2 regions of the Rhodoferax sp. LS1R11 genome follow, and region 1 is predicted to be linked to the other one. Evidence: riboswitches for the same ligand, from Rfam matches in the RefSeq annotation. Region 1 holds a riboswitch; the other holds the start of a gene.

Region 1 (5,137 bases):
GGACCCCGGGACGGGCCAATCAATCACCAAAAAGGCCAGCAAAGCCAACCCCATCAACAGACAGGCCAACACCATGGCAACGTCCATATTGGCAACACCGGGGCGGCCCAGGCGTTGATAAATCAGCGTTGTCAGCGTAACCCACTCCGGGCGCGACAAAAACAGGGTCACGGCAAACTCGCCCAAGGCGGTCGCAGCAGCAAAGGCCATGCCGCGCCGCAAGGCGGGCCCCAGCAGGGGCAGGGTCACACGCCAAAAAATCCGCCAGGGACTGGCTCCCAGCGTGCGTGCCACCTGGCTCAATTGGTTTGGCAAACTGTCCAGACCCGCTGCAAGTGACTTGGCAACAAAAGGATAGGCCAGCACCGCATAGGCCAATACCAGCAAACCCAGGCTCGCGGTCCACTGCGGGTAGAGCAGTAGCAGACCAAACGCCACTGTCACGGGCGACACCACAAACGGCAAAAAGGCGGCAGCCCGCCACAACACGGTCACCTGCGCGGTCATGGCATGGGCCAGACCCAACACGGTGGCCAGCACCAGCGCCATCACGGTAAAGCGCAAGGTGTTCCACAAGGCGGCCAGCGTCTCTGCATCCAGCAACGTCCCCCACGCCTGGGTGCCGGCCTGCGCCGCGCGCCAGACAATCGCCAGCACAGGCGCAGCACAAAAGAACGCCAGTACGGCCAGCGCGGTGCACAGCGCCAGCCATTGCCCGGTGCCTTGGGGTCGACGCAGCGGCACGGGATCCGCCCGGCCAGGTGCTGCCAGACGCTTTTCAAGCAAGGCGTAAACGAGGGCCACGCCCCCCGTCAGCAGCAACATCCACAGCGCCAGCGAACTGGCTTGTGCCAGCTGAAGCTCATGCGCCACCAGTGTGTAAATTTCCACTTCAACGGTGGCGTAACGCTGGCCACCCAGCACCAGTGCCAGGCCAAAACCGGCAAAACAATACAAAAAGATCAGGCACAGGCTGGAGGCCAGCCACGGCGCAATGGCGGGCAACTCCACCCGCCAGAAGGCACGCCAAGGCGTGGCGCCGAGGGAGCGAGCCGCCGTCACCCGCTGCGAACTGACCTGACCCAAGGCATCGACCCCCGCGCGCACCAACAGACACAGGTTGAAAAACAGGTTGCCGTACAGCAGCAACCAGGGCGTGCCCTGCAGGTTCACACCCAGCCAACGACTCAACACACCGTGCGGCCCCCACAGGGCCAGCACGCCCAGGGCGGCCACCAGGGTCGGCACGACAAAGGGGAGCATCAGCAAGCGCAGTGCCAGTGTGCGGCCGACAAAATCAAAACGGGCCAGCGCCCAGGCCACCGGCAGACCGAGCACCAGCGCCAGTACACAAGTCGCGCCCGCTTGGGCGAATGACCAGACGACACGCCAGCGCAAATAGTCGTCCTGCCACAGGGCCCAAGGCCCCAACGCCGCGGTCTGCGCCAGATCGCCGGACCCGCCCCAACCTTCCATGGCCAGACGCAGCAGGGGTGCTGCCAGCATCAACCCCAGCGCCGCCAGAGGCAGCAGGATCAATAACCAGCGCGCCAGCGGCTTCATGGCCTTACTTCAGGACCACCTGCGTCCAGCGGCTGACCCATTTGCTGCCTTTATCGGCCAGCGTCTGCGCGGGCAGGCTGTCAAACGTGGTGGGTTCGGGAGCGTGTCGCATCACCTCGGCGCGCGCGATGCGGGCATCCACCGGGTACATCCACATGCTGGTTTGCAACGCGTCCTGTGCAGGAGCCGAACGCAAGAATGCAATGAACTTTCTCGCCGCTTCGCGCTGGCCACCACCCTTGACGAGGGCGGCACCTTCGACCTGCCTGAACACCCCGCCCTTGAGGAACAGGCTGCCCGTGGGGGACTCGGTGATTTTTTCCTTGCTGTAAAACACCTCGGCCGCGGGGCTGGTGGCGTAGCTCACAACCAGCGGGTAGCTCCCGCCATTGCGGCTGAATTCGGTGTAATAGGCTTCGCTCCAGCCCTTGGCGACCTTCAGGCCATTGGCGCGCATCTTGGCCCACCAGCTGAACGCGTTTTCCTCGCCCATGCCCGCCACCGTGGCCAACAGGAAGGCGTAGCCCGGGCTGGAAGTGGCCGGGTTTTGCACCACCAGCCAATTGCGGTAGGCAGGCTGAGTCAGCTCGTCCAGCGATTTGGGCAGTGCCAAGCCGCTCTTGGCCACAGCAGCCTTGTCGTAGTTGAGTGTGACAAAACCGTAGTCCACGGCCACGGCCTGGGTGCCCAGCTGCGCGTCAAGACCATTGTTGGCGGTGGCGCTGGGTGCGGTGGTGCCGAAGTCGTCCAGCACATGGGCCGCCTGCGCCTTGGCAAGCAGGGCGTTGTCGATGCCAAAGACGACATCGGCCACGGGTTGGGCGCGGGTCAGAATCAGCTTGTTGAGCATTTCACCGGCGTCGCCGCCCTTGATGATGCTCAGCTTGACGCCCGACTGTGACTCGAACTTGGCCAACAGGGGCTTGGGCAGGGAAAACGAGCTGTGCACCATGACACGAAGCTCCGTCGCCGCAAAGGCCGGGCTGGTCAAGTGGCTGGCCGCGAGGGCGACTGCCCCCCAAACAAAAATCCGCCGATTCATCGCAAGTTCCTTTCAATGCGCCGGTTTCAGGGCGCATTGGCAAAGGAACAAACCGACAAACGGCGGACCTTCATCCCTCACGCTCCCTACGCTGGCATGACCCAGATCAGGTTGGTGGGGTATTTCTCAGTCCGCCTGTTGGCAGACACCCCCGGTGAAACCGGAATTGTAGACCCCGAAAACTCAGGCAGGTACGCCCAGCACGGTCAGACCGCCCACATACGGCTGCAATACGGCAGGCACCGTGATGGAACCGTCGGCGTTCTGGTAGTTCTCCAGCACGGCCACCAAGGTGCGGCCCACAGCCAGACCGGAGCCGTTCAAGGTGTGCACCAGCTCGTTCTTGCCCTGCGCGTTTTTGAAGCGGGCTTGCAAACGGCGCGCCTGAAAAGCCTCGCAGTTGGACACCGAACTGATCTCGCGGAAGGTGTTTTGTGCGGGCAGCCAGACCTCCAGGTCATAGGTCTTGCTGGCGCCAAAGCCCATGTCCCCCGTGCACAGCGACATCACGCGGTACGGCAGCCCCAGTTTTTGCAGGATGGCTTCGGCGTGGCCGGTCATCTCTTCCAGCGTCTCGTAGCTCCTGTCGGGGTGAACGATTTGCACCATTTCCACCTTGTCGAACTGGTGCTGGCGGATCAGGCCACGGGTGTCGCGCCCGGCGCTACCGGCCTCGGAACGGAAGCACGGGGTGTGCGCCGTGAGCTTGATGGGCAAGGCCGACTCGGCCACCACTTCATCACGCACGAAGTTGGTCAAAGGCACTTCACTGGTGGGAATCAGGTACAGCGCGGTGTGGTCCGGCTGGGCTTCGCCCTCCTGGCCGCCCTTTTTGGCAGCAAACAGGTCGCCCTCGAACTTGGGCAACTGGCCCGTGCCGCGCAGGCTTTCACCATTGACGATGTAAGGCGTATAGCACTCGGTGTAGCCATGTTCGCCGGTTTGCACGTCCAGCATGAACTGGGACAAGGCGCGGTGCAGGCGGGCAATCGGGCCCTTCATGACGGTGAAGCGCGACCCCGTGAGCTTGATGCCCATCTCGAAGTCCAGCCCCAGCGGCGTGCCGAGGTCCACGTGGTCTTTGACTTCAAAGTCAAAGACCTTGGGTGCTCCCCAGGTGCGCACGACCACATTGCCATGCTCGTCCTCCCCCACCGGCACACTCTCATGCGGCAGATTGGGCACGGCCAGCAGCAGGATCTGCAGCTCGTTCTGGATCTGCTCCAGACGCGTGGCGGACGTTTCCAGCTCCGTCTTGAGACCGCCCACCTCCGCCATCACGGCATCGACCTCGGCAGCACCGGCCGGACCTTTGGCCTTAAGCTGGCCGATTTGCTTGCTCAGGCTATTGCGCTTGCTCTGCAACTCTTCCGTGCGCATCTGAATGGTCTTGCGCTCGGATTCCAATGCGCGAAACGCCTCGACGTTGAGGAAAGCCTGTGGCTTTTTGCGGGTCTCAAGGCGCGCAATGGCAGATTCGAGGTCTTTTCGGAGAAGGGTAATGTCTAGCATGGTCGGATTTTAATTTTTGAAGTCGAGGGCATTGGGCTAAATTGATTGAGATTGGCGCTTGACATGAATTTATACGAATAATGGCTGCAGCCCCCGTAAAACGTGCACAAACAGCTATCAATAAAGGAGCGATTTAAATCAGGACGACTCATGCCGGGTGAACCCGTTGACGTCCACGCCCTGCCCATGCGGATCAAGTTTCAGGCCCTTGGGCAGCGGGAACTTCACGGTTTCCTGAATGCCGGCCATCTTGCGCACCGACACCGCGCCCAGCGCCTTGATACGGTCGATCACTTGCGCGACCAGCACCTCGGGCGCCGACGCACCGGCCGTGAGGCCAACCGACTGGCGGCCTTCAAACCACGCCGCCTGCAACTCGTCGGCGCTGTCCACCATGTAGCTCTCGGTGCCCAGCTTGCGCGCCAGCTCGCTCAGGCGGTTGCTGTTGGAACTGGTGGGGCTGCCCACCACGATCAACACGTCCACCTGGGGGCTCATGATTTTCACGGCGTCCTGGCGGTTTTGGGTGGCGTAGCAAATGTCCTGCTGCTTGGGCTCGCGCACGTTGGGAAAGCGCGCCTTCACGGCGGCCGCAATCTCGGCCGCGTCGTCCACGCTGAGGGTGGTTTGCGTCACCACGGCCAACAGCTCGGTCTGGCCGGGCTGCACCCGCGCCACATCGGCCACGTCTTCCACCAGATGAATGCCGCTCTCCAGTTGGCCCATGGTGCCTTCCACCTCGGGGTGACCTTTGTGGCCGATCATGATGAACTCATAACCTTCCTTGTGCAGCTTGGCCACTTCCACATGCACTTTGGTTACCAGTGGACAGGTGGCGTCAAAAATGGAGAAACCCCGGGCGGCGGCTTCGTCCTGCACCGCGCGGCTCACGCCATGAGCCGAAAAAATAAGGGTCGATCCGGGCGGCACGTCGTCCAGCTCTTCAATGAAGATGGCGCCTTTGGCCTTGAGGTCATTGACCACATAGGTGTTGTGCACAATTTCGTGGCGTACATAAAT
Region 2 (5,137 bases), on a different contig from region 1:
CCTGTCGGCCCGCTATACACCGGCCCTGGAGGCCTGCGTCGCCGTAGCGCGTGCCGGGCAGGGCTTGTATGCCAGCGCCTGTCGCCTGGAAACCCAATCTTTGTTGGGTGAACATCAACTGGCCTTGCAAGGACTGCATAACCTGCTCTCCCAGCCCCTGACGGCAGAGCAGCGCAGCTGGTTTTTGTCGTTGTTGGCCGAAAGCCAAGAGCGGGCCGGGCATGATGGCCTCGCGGTGCAGGCCTACCAAAAAAGTCTCAAGCTGCAAGCAGACTTGTACACCGCCATTGCCTACAGCGACTTGTTGCTTCGTACCGGGCAGCCTACCCAGGCGCTTCAGGTCTTGTCCAAATTGCCTGAAACGGACGCGGTGCTGCTGCGCCGGGCCACCGCCTGGCGCCGGTTGGGTGACGTGCAGTGGATTGCCGCACGCACGGCGTTACAGGATCGAACCGCGGAGCTCATTCGCCGGGGCGACGATCCTGCGTTGCACGGTCGTGAACTCGCCCTGACGGCCCTTTGGCTGGATGACAACCCAAACCGTGCGCTGGTTCTGGCGCGCAGCAACCTGCGGTTGCAGCGTGAGCCGCTGGACTGGTGGGTAGCGATCCAGAGTGCCCGCCTGGCCAGCGATGCGGTGGCACTGGCGGAGATCACCGCTGCGATTCAGGTCGTCGGATTGAACGACCTGCGCTTGACTGCCGTGCTGCAAAGTCCGGCCTCCAAAGACAACAAGGTGACGAAATGATGCGTGCCCTGATCTTCCTCATGTCCGTTGTCTTTTTCAGTGCAGGCACGGCGCAGGCCCACAAGGGCAGCGACGCCTACCTGGATGTTCAGCAAGTGAACGACAGTGCACCGCCTGCCAGTGTGGCTGAACCGGCGACAAGCGCCTATCGATTCACGCTGGCCGTTGCCATCAAAGACCTGGACCAAGTGCTGCCCCTGGATGCCAACGCTGACGGACGGGTGACCTGGGGTGAAGCCCGGGCGGTCATGCCGCAGGTGTTGTCGCTTTTGAATGAGTCGGCCCAACTTGCCCTGCCTGTGGAGCCATCGGCAAGCGGCAAGGCTGCGACGACAGCCTGCCACTTGGATTGGACGTTCCATGGTGCCGAGCGTCGCGGTGACGGGGCTTACCTGCGACTGGCTGCGCAAACCCAATGCGCCGCAATGACCCCACTCGCCTTCCGATACACCTTGTTCAGGGAGCAGGACGCCACCCACCGCTTGCTGGTGGCCGGTCGCCTTGCGGGTAAAGACCTCTTGACCACGGCCAGGCCACAAGACGCCGCCAGTCTGGTGTTGACACCAGGGCGCAGTGGCGCGGTCAGCGCCGTGCTCCCGCCATCATCGAACCGGTGGGCGGCCCTGCGGGACTACGCGGCCATGGGCACGCACCATTTGCTGGAAGGGTATGACCATCTTGCCTTTCTACTCGCACTGGTACTGCCCTTGCGCCTGCGGCTTGGACGATCGGCCAGCAGCGGTGTCTGGGTGTCGTTGTTGCGGACCGTAACCGCCTTCACGATCGGCCATTCCATCACGTTGATGCTGGCCACGCTGGGCTGGACGCAAGCGTCCCCCGCGTGGGTTGAGCCTGTGATTGCCTTGTCCATTGCGGTCACCGCCTTGCTGAATTTGCGCCCGGTGCCCTGGCTGCGCACCGATGTACTGGCCCTTGCATTCGGACTGGTGCACGGATTCGGATTTGCCGGCTTGCTGCTGGAGGCGGCTGCACCTGATGGTTTGTTGCCTTGGGCATTGGCGGGTTTCAATATAGGCATTGAGGCGGGGCAATTGCTGGCCGTGGGTCTTTGGGTGCTGCTCTCGCAAGCGCTGGTGGACAAGATTTGGTACACCCGTGTGGTCGTGCGCGGCGGCTCGGTGCTGCTGATGTTGCTGGCAGCCTGGTGGTTTTGGCAGCGGGTGAGCTGAGAGGGGGCTGACAGAGCAATCACATCGCTTACACTGCTCCCTGCCCGGGGTGCGCTATGGATGCGCTGAGATGGTCAACCAAACCCGCGAACTTGATCCGGTTCATACCGGCGTAAGAAGAGCCAGACTGCAGTGTCATTGCCCCATTACCCGCCTCATGCCGGGTATGTTTTCTCCGGGTCTTGTGCAGTCCTCCCTGTTCGCGTGATTGGCTGATTGTTCCCCGGTGCAATCAGCCACACCATCAGGAGACAAAGCGATGAATGCACCCGACAAATTCAGCCAGTTGATGAGCCTCACGCGTGAGCCTTTACCGGCTTCACGCAAGATTTACGTGCCCGGCTCGCAAGCCGATATCCAAGTGCCGATGCGTGAAATCATGCAAAGCAATGGCGAGGCTGTGGTCGTGTACGACACCTCCGGTCCCTACACCGACCCCAACGCCACCATCGACGTGCGCCAGGGCCTGCCTTCCGTGCGCAGCAGCTGGGTTGAGGCGCGTGGTGACACCGAGTCCTACACCGGTCGCACGCCTTTTGCGCTGGATGATGGCCTGAAAAACGGCGAGACCGAGACGCTGGCTTCCCTGCGCGCCCAGGCGGCTGGCCTGCAGCGCACGCCACGCCGTGCCAAAGCTGGGGCCAACGTCTCGCAAATGCACTATGCCCGCCGCGGCATCATCACCCTCGAGATGGAATACGTGGCCATTCGCGAGAACCAGAAACTCGCATGGATGGAGCAGTACCTGGGCAACGCCGAGCGTGAAAAACGCCTGGCAGGCAACAGCTTTGGCGCCAGCATCCCGAAAATCATGACGCCCGAGTTTGTGCGCGATGAAGTGGCCCGGGGCCGCGCCATCATCCCCGCCAACATCAACCACCCCGAAGTGGAGCCGATGGCGATTGGCCGTAACTTCCTGGTCAAGATCAACGCCAACATCGGCAACTCGGCTGTCACGTCGAGCATTGAAGAAGAGGTCGAAAAACTGGTGTGGTCCATGCGCTGGGGCGCCGATACCGTGATGGACTTGTCCACTGGCCGCAACATCCACACCACGCGCGACTGGATTCTGCGCAACTCGCCGGTGCCCATTGGCACCGTGCCGATTTACCAGGCGCTGGAAAAAGTGGGCGGCGTCGCCGAAGACCTGACCTGGGAAATCTTCCGCGACACGCTAATCGAGCAAGCCGAGCAGGGCGTGGACTATTTCACGGTTCACGCGGGCGTGCGCCTAGCCTTCATCCACCTCACCGCCAACCGCATGACCGGCATTGTGTCGCGCGGCGGCTCGATCATGGCCAAGTGGTGTATTGCGCACCACAAAGAGAATTTCATCTACACCCACTTTGATGAAATGACCGAAATCCTGAAGGCTTATGACGTGAGTTACTCGCTGGGCGACGGCCTGCGCCCCGGCTCGGGTGCAGATGCCAACGACGAAGCCCAGTTTGCCGAGTTGCGAACCCTGGGTGAACTCACCCAGCAAGCCTGGCAGCAAGACGTGCAGGTGATGATCGAAGGCCCCGGCCACGTGCCCATGCACATGGTGCAGGCCAACATGACCGAGCAGCTCAAGCACTGCCACGAAGCGCCGTTCTACACCCTCGGACCGCTGACCACCGACATCGCGCCCGGCTACGACCACATCACCAGCGGCATTGGTGCCGCCATGATTGGTTGGTTTGGCACCGCCATGCTGTGCTACGTTACGCCGAAGGAACACCTGGGATTGCCGGATCGCGACGACGTCAAAGTGGGCATCATCACCTACAAGATTGCCGCTCACGTGGCCGATGTGGCCAAGGGCCACCCCGGCGTGCGGGCGCGCGATGACGCGCTGTCCAAGGCGCGCTTCGAGTTCCGCTGGATGGACCAGTTCAACCTGTCACTCGACCCCGACACGGCGCGCAACTTCCACGACGAAACCTTGCCGAAGGACTCCTCCAAGGTGGCGCATTTCTGCTCCATGTGCGGTCCCAAGTTCTGCTCCATGAAGATCTCGCAAGAGGTGCGCGACTACGCCAAGATCAAGGGCGTGAGCGACGAGCAGGCGCTGCAGTCGGGTATGGAAACCATGTCGGAAGAGTTCAAAAAAGCAGGCGGGGAGATTTACATTCCCATCAACAAGGCGCAGTGATCAGCTGGGGGCACCTCAGTCCCCCTCGCGGCGCCATACGAGCGCCAGTGCCTTGCATTTTTGCCAGACACTGACGTGTTCGTCGGAGAGTACATCCAGAAAATCCGACAAGCGTTTTGATTTGGCCATCGTATAGACCGTCAGCGCTGTGGTCAGTACAAAGACGATGGCAAAAATAAGCAGCTTGCGGCTCGCGGGCGCCTCGGCCTCGGCCAGCAAGTTCATGCCCAGAAAGCCCGTGGTGACCGTGCCGATCAGGCCAAAGATGGTGACCACGGTGAGCCGCACCACGGTGTTGGCCTGGCGGCGCAGACTGTCGGCTTCCAGATACTGGTTCATTTCGGCAATGCGTTGTTTGACCTCGGTGTACAGCACATCGATTTCAAGGTGGTTGGCGCATATGCGAAACAGGGCGCGTACCTGCGCCTGTTCAGACACCTCATGGAACCAGTAACGGTGGGTGAAGCGCAAAAAGCCGGCAAAGCTGTCGCGTATGGTTCGTTTGAAGCGGCGCACGCTGGCAGCGTCGGCAATGTCAAGGTTTTTCAGGGCTTCGGCCAGCCGGTCCGAAAACATCAGCAACGCCGCTTTTTGGAAATGTGCAATCAGGAACAGCAAGAAGTGCTGATGCCGGAACTGGGCCAGCACGCCCCGGTCCCTGCACACAAAAAACGGACTGTTCGCATCGCCCACCACCAGCAGCGAGTGTCCGCTGCATAAATACCGCGTGTGGGGCGCCGTGCCGCCTGCGGCCCAAAAACGGTCATAACAAAAGCGTTTTTCGAAATCTGCGAGGTGGGTGTCGGCATAGGGCAGGCCAGTGTCATTGCTGGACATGGCCGGCCCCGTGACCAGCCCGAGGCGAATGAAATCATGGCGGCTCAGCGCTTGCGGCTTGTCCAGGGCCAGAAAAGCCAGTTGTGGCATTCGGTAGTACTCAATCTGGCGGTAGCGCAGTTTTCCTGGCTGGTCGGAGTGGTCGCTCACCAGGGGTTCGAGCAGCCACGCCCAATGCGCGGCAATGCGCGGCGCACGGTGGCGGCTGACGTGGGCCATGAAGAG

Evidence for each region. A riboswitch is a leader RNA that binds a small molecule or an ion and turns the genes downstream of it on or off. The one in region 1 is predicted to bind thiamine pyrophosphate.
Region 2: linked by a shared signal. The riboswitch ahead of thiC (phosphomethylpyrimidine synthase ThiC) and the one ahead of AC097N_RS19515 (thiamine ABC transporter substrate-binding protein) in region 1 are both predicted to bind thiamine pyrophosphate.

The regions. Positions count from the first base shown of each region.
Region 1 is NZ_JBWMAW010000022.1:44,600-49,736, reverse strand. Features, by position in the region: gene AC097N_RS19520 (ABC transporter permease) at 1-1,563, opposite strand, end outside; gene AC097N_RS19515 (thiamine ABC transporter substrate-binding protein) at 1,568-2,605, opposite strand; TPP riboswitch at 2,671-2,768, opposite strand; gene serS (serine--tRNA ligase) at 2,789-4,117, opposite strand; gene ispH (4-hydroxy-3-methylbut-2-enyl diphosphate reductase) at 4,256-5,137, opposite strand, start outside.
Region 2 is NZ_JBWMAW010000003.1:257,658-262,794, forward strand. Features, by position in the region: gene AC097N_RS05920 (hypothetical protein) at 1-748, shown strand, start outside; gene AC097N_RS05925 (HupE/UreJ family protein) at 745-1,938, shown strand; TPP riboswitch at 1,974-2,076, shown strand; gene thiC (phosphomethylpyrimidine synthase ThiC) at 2,198-4,075, shown strand; gene AC097N_RS05935 (hypothetical protein) at 4,091-5,137, opposite strand, start outside.